Regions from separate parts of the Saccharobesus litoralis genome, predicted to be linked through region 3. Evidence: predicted binding sites of a transcription regulator. Region 3 holds the regulator's gene; each other region holds the start of a gene.

Region 1 (3,180 bases), 910 kb from region 3:
GTGATCGATTCAGATGCGCCTAAAAACAAATAACCATTAGGATTAAGCGCCCGTGCAAATTGCGCCAAAATTTTACTTTTTAAATCGGCTGAAAAATAAATTAATACGTTACGACAAAATATAATGTCAAATTTACCCAATAACGTATAACTGTCTAACAAATTTACCTGCCGAAATGACGTAAGGCGTTTAACCTCGGGCTTTAATCTCATACAGCCACCTTCCGTCGGTTCAAAAAACTGACGCTTGCGCTCAGGCGATAAACCACGAGCCAAGGCTAAACTGTCGTATTCACCGGCTTTGCATATATCCAGCATAGATGGCGAAATATCAGTGCCCAATATAGAAATATTACCTTGCCCAGGAAATTTTCGACGATATTCCAACGCGGTCATTGCAATCGAATAAGGTTCTTGGCCACTAGAAGACGCAGCCGACCAAATTTTGACATGCTTATTACCAAAGCTAGGTAAAATATCTCTTTCAAGTAATTGGAATGGGTAGGAATCTCTAAACCATAATGTCTCATTAGTGGTCATTGCATCAACCACTGCCGCACGTAAATTACGCTCGGTTACACTTGAAGTTTTTTTTAATAATTCAGACAAAGAATCAAAGCCAAACTTCGCCATAAGCGGGCTAAGTCGGCTTTTAACTAAGTATTGTTTATTATCACCCAGCACGATCCCGCACTGATGTTCCAAAAATGAACAAAATTGTTTGTACTCTGTATCTTGAATGGTTTTAGCCACGCAACTCGCCTCAACCCATTAATCTACATTTAGCCATTTTTGTACCGCTCCGGCCAATTCATCTGGATTAAACTTAGCAATAAAATCATCGGCTCCAACCTTATCAACCATCGCATGGTTAAATACACCACTCAATGAAGTATGCAAGATAACCCGCAAGCGGCTCAATTTAGGATTATTTTTAATTTCTGCAGTTAAGGTATAGCCGTCCATTTCTGGCATTTCAATATCCGAGATCAATAAAGCGACTTTATCACACACGTCACCGGTTTCTTGTGCCAATTCAGCCAATTGTTCCAATGCATCTTTGCCATTAACCGCTAACTTAATTGGAATATTAAAGCCTTGCAACGCTCGTTTAACCTGATTACGGGCAACCGACGAATCATCCGCAATAAAGATGCATTTTTCACTGACATCTTTAGCGATTGGTTTATCAATAATCTCCTGACTGACTTCCGTTGACATCGGCATGATTTCATTCAGGATTTTTTCCACATCCAAAATCTCAACCAGCTCTTTATCAACTTCTGTAACCGCCGTTAAATAACTGAATCGCCCCGTGCCTTTTGGTGGTGGCATAATCGATTCCCAGTTGATGTTAATAATGCGTTCAACTGAATGAACCAAGAAACCTTGAACCGAGCGGTTATATTCAGCAATGATAATAAAACAATTCTGAATATCAGGAATTTCACGCCCACCAGTGGCTGCGCTTAAATCGATAACAGAGATAGTTTGACCGCGAATATGTGCAACCCCTCTCACATAAGGGTTACGTTTTGGTAGCGACGTAAGTTGCGGGCATTGTAAAACCTCACGAACTTTAAACACATTAATTCCATACCGTTGTCTGCCGTTTAATTTAAATAAAAGCAGCTCGAGTCTATTCTGGCCGACTAGTTGAGTTCGTTGGTTTACTGTATCGAGTAATCCCGCCATTGCATTCTCCAATTCGGTAAAAATCGGCTCACATTTTGCTTTAAAACATTATGAAGCCTGATAGCGCAAGAATTTTGACGCAGTTAGTACGTTAATTTATAACGTTTTTTTGCAAAAACACCTAGGGATTTTGTAAAAAAAACTTATTTATAAAAGAGTAGCACTAATGATACGTTTTTCACTGACAATATTTTTATTTTGTTTTTACTGTATAAAACCCGCCAATGCTGTTTTATACAGTAAAGACCAAATTCAGACTCTCGCAAGTCAACACGCCGAAAGTGTTTACCCCAAACAACAGGGAGAAAACGTTACCGGCGTGGCTACAAGTATAGATCCTCGAATAAAAATTAAACCCTGCGAGTCTGAACTTTCCATGACAGCACCTAATGTTTCTGGATATTCGCGTAATTTAACCGTGCGTGTACGTTGTTTAGACAGTGCTGGTTGGTCACTTTACGTTCCCGTGCAAATGAAAGTGCTGGTACCTATACTGGTTGCGAGTCAAACTATTGGCAAAGGCGATATTTTAGATTCGAGTAGTATGAAATTAGCCATGCTTGATAAATCATACGCACGGAAAAATAGCCTTTCCGACTTAGAGCAAGTCATTGGCGCCAAAGCAAAGCAGCAAATTTTGCCAGGACAAGCTATAATGAATAATAATCTATGCTTTGTTTGTAAGAACGAACTCGTTACAATACAAGCCAATACAAAAGGTTTAACTGTTAAAGCAAGCGGATATGCCTTGTCAGACGGCAGTTTTGGTGATGTAATTAGGGTCAGAAATAGCTCATCAAACCGCATTATTAATGCGCGAGTCAGTGACATAGGAAAAGTACAAATTAATTTGTAATTTATCCTAAAGAAATGAGCGAACAAACCGATAATATAGGTGTAGTAAAAATATTATTGGTAGTGGGAAAATACAATGGCTATAAATATCAATAACTTGGCGAACAACCAAGTCACAGCTAGGCAAGCTGAACAACAGCAAGTTCAGCAACAAAATAATCAAGGTGCGCAGCAAAGTGCTCAGGCACAAGCTAATACCGCGCGTCAGGATTCAGTGTCGCTAACGAATAATGCGCAACAATTGAACAATGCAACTAAAAAAGCAAATGCGTCTTCTGGTTTTGATCAAGAGAAAGTTGATAAAATTAAGAAGGCTATTGCAGATGGTTCATACAAAGTTGATGCTGAGCGTTTAGCCGCTAATATGATCACCAAAGAAGGCAATATTTTCGGGCTGTAAGACTTTATGACAAACGCATTTGAAATCGTAAATCAACAAATGCAACAGCTCGAAGAGTTGTCAGGTTTATTATCGCAAGAATTAGACGCTTTCACGCACCGCGACCCTGCAAAAATTATTGATATAGCTGAGAGTAAGGTCAAGACACTTACTACCATTACCGAACTTGACGCTCAGCTATCTCAACTACCCAATTTAAGCGCATTGAAATCAGAAGCCAAATTTAGCCAG
Region 2 (3,180 bases), 1.7 Mb from region 3:
TACTTGGCCGAGTTATCGATGGTGCTGGGAGACCACTGGATGGTAAAGGTTCAATTGCTAGTCAACAACGTACAGCTGCAGTGAATAAAGCGATTAACCCACTTTCGCGTCGACAAATATCAGAGCCGCTTGATGTTGGTATACAGGCTATCAATGGCATGCTTACTGTGGGGAAAGGTCAGCGAATGGGACTTTTTGCCGGCTCAGGTGTCGGTAAGTCAGTGCTACTGGGCATGATGACCCGCGGCACGGCCGCTGATGTTATTGTTGTTGGATTAATTGGCGAGCGGGGACGAGAAGTAAAAGAGTTTATCGAAGAGATACTTGGCGAAGAAGGGCGAGCTCGCTCTGTGGTAGTCGCTGCACCTGCTGATAACTCGCCGTTGATGCGCTTAAAAGGCTGCGAAACAGCAGTGTCAGTGGCTGAGTATTTCCGCGATCAGGGAATGGATGTATTACTGCTAATGGATTCAATTACGCGATATGCACAAGCACAACGTGAAATTGCCTTAGCCATTGGTGAGCCGCCGGCAACCAAAGGTTATCCGCCATCTGTTTTTGCAAAGTTACCTGCTTTGGTCGAGCGCGCTGGCAATGGCGGTGAAGGTCAAGGTTCGATAACCGCTTTTTACACCGTGTTGTCAGAAGGCGATGATTTGCAAGATCCTATTGCAGATGCGTCTCGGGCAATATTAGATGGTCATATTGTTTTATCTCGTGAATTGGCCGATGCTGGACATTACCCAGCAATTGATGTGGCTAAATCTATTTCTCGTGTCATGCCTGCGGTGACGAGTGAACTGCATCAAGATCAAGCCAGAGTGATTAAAACCCTCTATTCGTCTTATCAAAAAAACCAAGATTTAATTACCATAGGCGCATATAACAAAGGCAGCGATCCTATTGTTGATACCGCTATTCAACTTAAGCCAAAAATCGATGAGTTTTTACAGCAAAAAATGCAACAGATTATTCCATACGATGAATGCTTGTCGGCGCTGGATGATTTAACTCAGCAATTTAGAGCCAATTAAGGAATGAGTTGTGGTTAATAAACAGTTGTACTTAGTTGTTGAAATGGAACAACGCAAAGAAGATAAAATGGCGTCTGATTTTGCTAAAGCCCAGCAAGATCTGCAAGAGCACGAAATGCGCCAGCAAGCCTTAAACGAGCATAAAGCGCAATATATGCAAGATGTGATGGACCGCGGTCGAGCAGGGGTTGATATTCAACAAATGAATCGTTTTCAGGCGTTTATTGGAAAGTTAGATCAAGCGTGCTCATTACAAGCGAATAAAGTCACCACAGCGCGTAAAGTGGTCGATCAGCGACGAGCATTGTGGCTTAACCAACAACGGAAGCGCAAAGCGATTGAAGCTTTGATTGATAAACAGAAGCAGGCTATGCAGCTAGCAGAGCAGCGAGCTGAACAAAAAATGTTTGATGAATTTGCTATGCAGCAGTTTGTGCGTAAACAGCTGACTTAAAAACATGACTTTAGGGTAGCGAGAGTGTTTTGGAACAAAGCTTGCTAACCATTTAAATAGTTAAAGATTAAATCGCTGTTATCGGCCATTTTTATCAAATCTCGACATTATTTGCCGCTTAAGTCGCAATTATTGAGGAACATATATGCAATTCGTTGCCGCACCACAATTAGAGATAAATCAATCTACACCAACTAATACAGATGTGCTGTTAGCTAATAACGAAAAACAATCTGGTTATGGTCGAGATTTTGCTGACGTGCTAAACGACTCGCAAAAAATTGAAGCGCAGTTCGCCGAGGTTAGAAAAAATAGGGCAGATCAACAGCGAGCAGCCGAAGCTGCATTGGCAAACGAAACTCGGCAACCATCAAATCGGCAAGCGTCGAATCAGCAACCACCTGCTGCAGAGCACATCAATCCGCGCTCAAAAGAAGATCAAACAGTAAAAAGTCCGCATGACGATGGAAAGCCTGTAGCAGATAGCAAACAAGAGCAAGCTGCATCATCTGGGATGGAGAATAAAGGTCAACCACCAGCAAACAATGACTTGCCTAAAAAGCCAATAAACGAGGACGTTAACTCGATTGATGCCAAACAAGATAAAACGATTAATAAAAGCGAGCTAAATTTAGCCGATGATAACTCGGATACCGCAGCGTTGCTGTCATTAATTGAATCCAGTAAGAAAGCTAACATTAGCGCAAATAAAGTGGCTAAAGATGACAATGGCGACCAACAAGCAAAGCAGGTATTAGCTGATAAATCAGTGAATTCGCCGGCGGATACTACAAACTTAAAAACGACTGAAAAAGGTGAAGCACAATCGTCAGCGGCTGAATCACCTGAAGTCAGTAATAAAGCCAGTAATAAAGTAAAAGAAATTAATACACTAGATAAAAATGCCACAGAGCCAGCGAGTGCTAATAATCAGCTTAAGCAGGCTGATGATAATTTAACTGGTAAGTTTGGTAAGGCAGAGGGTAAGACTGAGGGTAAGACTGAGATAGAAACCGCCAATAAAATAAGGTCTTCAGAAAGTTCTGATGTTAAAAAAAGTACTAACCCAGATAGCATAAACAGCAATGATGTTAGTACTAAAGCAATTAAATTGGTTACGCAAAATGATAGTTCGTCAACAGCTGAGCAAAAAGATAAGTCAAAACAACATTCACTGACAAAACTGCAAGACGGGTCGTTAATTGATAAAGCCTCAAAAAAAGCTGATGAGTTAAATAAGCAAACCTCAGGTAAAGTTGTATCAGGTGTACAAAAAGGTGATGTCGAACAGTCATTGGTAAATGGTCAGGTCAAGCATGATGAGCGAGTTAATCACGACAAAAGCCAGGGTAATAAGGCCAATGCTGAGGTCAAGCTTGATCAGTCTTCACAGCCGATAGTGAGTCATCAAGCAGAAAAACCATTTGCTAAGGCGACTAAATCTGATAACACTGGAAATGATCTGCAAACTAAGCCTATAAAATTACAGCAACCAGCTCAGCAAGAGACCAACAGTGCCAACGAACAACCAGTTAAAACAACTGCAATTGACGAAAGTAATCAAGCCGCAGATTTAAACATAGATGCTGATTTGCAAAAAAGTGGTCAACTATCGCAAGCTGGCAGTCAGCTTACGTCTGTCGAGCATAAAAATGGCAATGTTGAAAGCAATGTTAATACTGAATCACTTAC
Region 3 (3,180 bases):
CGACAAAGATATGACTCACTTCCCAATGCATGAAAGGGCAAGATTAGGGGTTGGCTATTTACCGCAAGATTCATCTATTTTTAGAAAATTGACCGTGCGTCAGAACATAATGGCTATTTTAGAAACAAACAAAGCACTAAATAGCCAACAAAGAGAAAATAAACTTGCAGAATTACTACAAGAGTTTCATATTGAACACATAGTCGATAGTTTAGGAATGAGTTTATCGGGTGGAGAAAGACGTCGCGTAGAAATTGCCCGAGCTTTAGCTGCAGACCCTAAATTTATCCTATTAGATGAACCTTTTGCTGGTGTTGATCCTATTTCAGTACTCGATATAAAAAGGATTATTACCCATTTAAAAGACAGAGGTATTGGCGTATTAATTACCGATCATAACGTAAGAGAAACGCTAGATGTTTGCGAAACAGCCTATATTGTTAGCCAAGGTAATCTCATTGCCTCTGGCAAACCGGAAAGTGTGTTAGCAAATAAACAAGTGAGAGAAGTGTATCTTGGCGAACAGTTTACACTTTAATGATGGTAAGCCAGCCTGTAACCGTGGCCAATAAACCGATTAGATAATGAAACAATCGTTACAATTAAAATTTAGCCAACAACTGACCATGACACCTCAGTTGCAACAAGCCATTCGCTTGCTGCAATTGTCGACCTTGGATTTACAACAAGAAATTCAAGATGCGATGGATGCTAATCCTCTGCTTGAACATGAAGAACAAGATAGTTTTGACAGCAACGAAAGCTTAGATTCAATCAAGGAGCCAGAATCTAACCTGCTAAATGGCTATGACGACACGCCAGAGCCTATTGCCGATACCAAACAAGAACTAGAGCGGACAGAAATTCCAGACCAATTAGTCACAGATACCACTTGGGATGACCATCTATCCCAGGGTGCCAGCCCAGCAGCTAAAAGCTCAAGTTATTCTGTTGCAGACGATACAATTTACCAAGGCGAAACCACTGAAACGATCCGTGACCACTTGTATTGGCAAATGGACCTGACCCCATTCTCACCAACCGATCAGGCAATTGCCACCGCAATTATCGATGCGGTAGACGACAGCGGTTATTTAACCGTTAGCGCTGAAGATATATTAGAGAGTATGGGCGATGACGAAGTTGAGCTAGACGAAGTTGAGGCTGTACTGAAACGCATTCAGTTATTTGATCCTATTGGTGTTGCGTCAAGAACCGCGCAAGAATGCTTACTGGTACAACTCAATCAATTTAGCCCAGAGACGCCTTGGCTTAAAGAAACTAAACAAATCATAGCCAATCATATCGACTTACTTGCCAATCGAGATTATCGAACCTTAAGCCGAAAAAGCCGGTTGAAAGAAGATCAACTGCGGGAAGTGATGAAACTCATTCATTCACTCAACCCTCGCCCTGGCAATGCAGTCATCGCGGAGGAAGCACAGTATATTGTCCCGGATGTTTCAGTGCGCAAAGAAAAAGATTCATGGATTGTTGAGCTAAATCCGGAAAGTGTGCCTAAACTTAAAGTAAACCAAGAATATGCTGCATTAAGTCGCACTGCGAAAAATTCAGCGGACACTCAATTTATTCGTTCTCATATGCAAGATGCAAAGTGGTTTATTAAAAGTTTGGAAAGCCGTAACGATACTTTACTCAAGGTCGCAAACTGCATTGTTGAACACCAACAAGGCTTTTTTGAGTATGGTGATGAAGCCATGAAGCCTATGGTGTTAAACGATATTGCCGAAGCAGTTGAAATGCATGAGTCGACAATTTCACGTGTGACTACACAAAAATACATGCACACGCCGCGCGGTATTTTTGAACTAAAATATTTCTTTTCCAGCCATGTCAGCACTGAGAATGGCGGCGAATGTTCATCTACCGCTATTCGCGCATTGATTAAAAAATTAGTAGCCGCTGAAAACCCAGCTAAACCGCTAAGTGACAGTAAAATCACCGACCTGTTAGCTGAACAAGGTATTCAAGTCGCTCGCCGTACCATAGCTAAGTACCGAGAAGCTTTGTCGATTCCACCATCAAACCAACGTAAGAGCCTACTTTAGGGCTCGCAACCATAGAAGGAAAAGCCTATGCAAATCAACTTAACTGGCCGCCATGTAGAAGTGACCGAGGCTTTAAAAACGTATGTCGACACAAAGTTTGCAAAACTAGAGCGACATTTTGATCATATAAACAATGTATATGTTATCCTAAGCGTGGAAAAGTTAGTGCAAAAAGCGGAAGCGACTTTGCATATTAACGGCGGAGAGATATTTGCCACGTCCGATCACCAGGATATGTATGCAGCGCTTGATTCATTAATTGACAAGCTCGACAGGCAAGTAATCAAACATAAAGAAAAATTAAAGAGTCATTAATCTGCTCAATGGAAATTGAACAACTAATCACTCCGGACTGCGTATTTTGCGCAGTTCCGGCTAAAAGCAAAAAAAGAATCCTTCAAGTTATTAGCCAATATGCGGCTAAACAGCTAGGGCAAACTGAAATACAAGAACAAGACATACTTGATGCCTTGCTAGCACGTGAAAAACTCGGCAGCACAGGTATAGGTCAAGGTATTGCCTTACCTCATGGTCGTCTTAATTGTAATAAAAGTTTAGCTTTGTTGTTAACCTCAGACGAAGCCATTGACTATGACGCGATAGACAATGCCCCAGTCAAAGTTTTCTTCGCATTACTTGCCCCTGAGTCTGAATGCCAAGACCACTTAAAGTCACTAGCACTAATAGCCGAAAAACTATCTGATAAAACTGTACTTAAAAGTGTGAAAAACGCTATAACCAATCAAGAGTTATACCAAGCAATCACTAATTAAGTTTGTTGTTAAGTTTATGGCAAGTTAAGTTCATGACTATAAATAGCTGAAAATAGTGGTATATTCTACTTGCTTATTTCAATAGGTTGTTAGTTTTAAGGAAAAACGATGTTACAGCTAGTCATTTTCACTGGTCGCTCAGGATCAGGTAAAACCGCTGCGTTACATAACCTTGAAGATTCAGGTTACTATTGTGTCGACAATATGCCGCTAGAGCTTTTGCTGTCGCTCATCAATACAATGCAAGGCAAAGCCGATAAAGTTGCGGTGACATTAGATATTCGTAATCTAACGTCTCCTTCTGAGAATCAAGTTTCCACCTATTTAGAGACATTACG
Region 4 (3,180 bases), 1.7 Mb from region 3:
ATTAAAGCGTTTTTGTGTTTGTTCAACAGCGGTGAAATCCATAGTCACATCGGCTTGTGCGGTATAATTACCTACCCCGACAATTGGGATCATAATTGAGTCGATTTTCTCCATGTATTCCGCTTCACGCTTTTGTTCTATTTCATATTCTTGACGAGATCGTGATGATAAAGCGTCTTGTGAACCTGAGTTGAGTAAGCGGCCATTGTGATCGGTCACTGTCACTCGAGCCGGTTCTAACCCCTGAACCGCTGAGGCGACAATATCAACCACAGAGTCCACCTCTTCAGCTGATAGTTGACGGTTTTTAGCAACACTTAAAACAACGGTCGCACTGGGTTTTTTCTCATGACGGGCAAATACGTTTTCTTTAGGAATAGCAAGTAAAACACGGGCGCGTTTAATGCTTTGTAATTCTTCAATGGTTTGTTTAATACTCTGCTCGCGAGCGTATTTAAGACGCTCACGCTCAACACGCTGACTCACCCCAAAACCCATATCTTTTAGTAAGATATCTTCACCTTCTGTGGTTGAGCCTTCCATTCCGGCTCTAGCCAGCGAGAGTTTGATGTTTTGATACTCATCTTCTGCAACCTTAACTATGTTGCCTTCGAGTACATATTCAATTTGGTTTTGATCAAGAAAGTCTAATGTCTCGATCAATTCTTGCGTTTCGTATTTGCCTAACGGTCTAAGCTCGGGCTCGTTTGCCCACAAAATAATAAACAAGGCAATAGCTAAACATATTGTCAGAGCTAAGATAAGCGTGACTTGACGTAAGATATCAACATCTTTTAGCGCGCCCATAAAGCCCGATTTTTGTTCTTCACCTAATGCTGAATCTGAGCCAGCCGTTGAAGCTAAGGCGCCGCCATCTGCTAATGCGATATCTGTTGTTTCTGCTTGTTCTGCCACTCTACTATCCCCAGTCTATTTATTGACTATACCGGCATTTGCATAATTTTTTGGTAAGCTTCAAGCACTTTATTACGTACTTGAACAGTCGCTTCAAATGCGACGCCTGATTTTTCTTTGGCGATCATAGCATCTGCGAGGGTAACATTGCGATCTCCCATTTCAAATGCTGTCACTTTTTCCTTCGAGGTTTGCCCTAATTCGTTGACATTATCTATGGCTTTTTCCAGCATATCAGCAAAATTACTTGACGTTGGGTTAATAACATTTCGATCGACTTTACTGTCTGACATGATGCGATTTTGCGCTTGATTTGACATCGATTGCATATCTGCATACAAATTATTCGCTGCTAAGTCGTAAGATCCAATTTTCATCTTAATCCCCTCGTATTTAACTTGTCTTGAATTCAGCTTAATTTCAATTAGCCGAATAATTGACATGGTTAAGCTCTTACAAGGGTAAATGCACGAGGTGTGCCAAAATGAATGACTTTTTCAGGAAAGGATAAAAGGGGAACAAAATAATTTAAATATCAATCACTTAGGGTAATTAGAATAGTTAAATTTTTAGGTCCCCTTTGCTGGGTAGTAGTAAGGGATGTCAGTGTCGGTTTTTCGACACTGAAAATTCGGGCGCTGAAAAACGCATTAAACTGGGATAGTAATACCTTGATCACGCATTTTGGCAATTTTATATCTTAATGTGCGTGGACTTATGCCTAGCTTGTCTGCGACTAAATTTCGTTTGCCGTGAAATGCCACTAAGGTATCTAAAATAATTTGTTGCTCTTGTTTTTGAATTTCATCACCGAGACGCTCTGGTTTTTCTTCTTCGGGTGTTTCAATCACAACAGGCTCTGTCATTGCGGTATCCGCTTCTAACAAAATATCCATTTCGCTAATTTGCGTTCCCGTGGCTAAAATCAATGCACGTTGAATAACGTTATCAAGTTCTCGAACATTGCCCGGCCAAGAATGTTGCATAAGTTTATTGCGAGCTTCTGGTGTTAACAGTGGAACAACTTGACCGCTGCGCGCACAATGACGCTCAATCAAAGTTTCTGCTAACGGCAAAATATCCAGCTTTCTGTCTTTCAATGCTGACCAAGTTAAAGGAAATACATTTAAGCGGTAATATAAATCTTCACGAAAGGTGCCATCGTTAACAGCTTGTTTCAAATCACGATTACTAGTCGCTATCACTCGAACATCTAAATTAATGGTTTTATTTGAGCCTAATCGCTCCACTTCGCGCTCTTGTAACACTCGCAATAATTTAGCCTGTAAGCCCAAATCCATTTCGGTGATTTCATCTAATAAAATGGTTCCACCTTGCGCTTGCTCAAATTTTCCAGGGCAAGCTTGTAACGCACCGGTAAACGCGCCTTTTTCATAACCAAATAATGTTGATTCCAGCATATTCTCTGGAATGGCCGCACAATTAATCGCCACAAAATTTTCTTGCTTGCGTGATGACTGTTCGTGTACGTAACGGGCTAACACCTCTTTACCTGATCCGCTTGGCCCATTGATCATCACATTGGCTTCTGAACGAGCTACTTTCGCCGCCAGTCGCAATAGATTTTTACTAGACTCTTGTGCCACAACGGGCTCAAAACTCGGCTCATTTTGTTGAGGAATATAACGGCTAACTAAATTAAGCAAAACTTCAGGCGAAAAGGGTTTGCTTAAATAATCAGTAGCGCCATCACGCATAGCTTGAACCGCATCATTAATATTGGCAAATGCTGTCATTAACAGTACGGGTAAATTCGGGTTATTTGCTTTAATGGAGCGCAGAAGAGATAAACCATTTATCCCCGGCATTTGCACGTCACTAACCACAATATTAATGCTGTGTTCTTTAAGCCTAACTAACGCTTGCTCACCACTGTCAGCTTCAACCGCTTCGTACCCAGCCAATGCGAGTGTGTCAACAACAGCTTCTCTTAGTGCTTGGTCGTCTTCAACAACCAGTACTTTTGCATTTTGATTTTCCATTATTGTCTCCTAATTTTGACCAGATACTTGGGCTAATGCCGGTATCACTTCATGAGCAATCGGTAAGTTAAGTGAAAAACAAACCCCTTGCCCTAACTCAGATTGCAATTCAACCTGACCTTTATGTTGTTCTATCACTGAGCGCACGACGGCTAAACCTAACCCCGTGCCTTGTGGGCGTGTGGTATAGAAAGGTTCAAAAGCTTGACGCTGTTGTTCTTTATTCATACCAGGGCCATTGTCACTCAGCTTGATACACACT

Evidence for each region. Region 3 encodes sigma-54, which starts transcription at its own class of promoters, with help from an activator protein. Its sites were predicted from a motif close to GTTGGCACGNNNNTNGNNT; they were not measured.
Region 1: a site for sigma-54 is predicted at 1,717-1,735, ahead of flgA (flagellar basal body P-ring formation chaperone FlgA). Genes of this name have one in related genera too.
Region 2: a site for sigma-54 is predicted at 1,517-1,535, ahead of C2869_RS13415 (flagellar hook-length control protein FliK). Genes of this name have one in related genera too.
Region 4: a site for sigma-54 is predicted at 1,381-1,399, ahead of fliE (flagellar hook-basal body complex protein FliE). Genes of this name have one in related genera too.

What each region holds. Positions count from the first base shown of each region.
Region 1 covers NZ_CP026604.1:4,486,385-4,489,564, forward strand. Annotated here, with positions in the region: gene C2869_RS16695 (CheR family methyltransferase) at 1-752, opposite strand, end outside; gene C2869_RS16700 (chemotaxis protein CheV) at 771-1,694, opposite strand; gene flgA (flagellar basal body P-ring formation chaperone FlgA) at 1,861-2,550, shown strand; gene flgM (flagellar biosynthesis anti-sigma factor FlgM) at 2,626-2,949, shown strand; gene flgN (flagellar export chaperone FlgN) at 2,956-3,180, shown strand, end outside.
Region 2 covers NZ_CP026604.1:3,738,053-3,741,232, forward strand. Annotated here, with positions in the region: gene fliI (flagellar protein export ATPase FliI) at 1-1,034, shown strand, start outside; gene fliJ (flagellar export protein FliJ) at 1,045-1,488, shown strand; gene C2869_RS13415 (flagellar hook-length control protein FliK) at 1,634-3,180, shown strand, end outside.
Region 3 covers NZ_CP026604.1:5,396,314-5,399,493, forward strand. Annotated here, with positions in the region: gene lptB (LPS export ABC transporter ATP-binding protein) at 1-538, shown strand, start outside; gene C2869_RS20625 (RNA polymerase factor sigma-54) at 585-2,069, shown strand; gene hpf (ribosome hibernation promoting factor) at 2,097-2,384, shown strand; gene ptsN (PTS IIA-like nitrogen regulatory protein PtsN) at 2,393-2,842, shown strand; gene rapZ (RNase adapter RapZ) at 2,951-3,180, shown strand, end outside.
Region 4 covers NZ_CP026604.1:3,731,875-3,735,054, reverse strand. Annotated here, with positions in the region: gene fliF (flagellar basal-body MS-ring/collar protein FliF) at 1-915, opposite strand, end outside; gene fliE (flagellar hook-basal body complex protein FliE) at 942-1,292, opposite strand; gene C2869_RS13380 (sigma-54-dependent transcriptional regulator) at 1,566-2,918, opposite strand; gene C2869_RS13375 (sensor histidine kinase) at 2,928-3,180, opposite strand, start outside.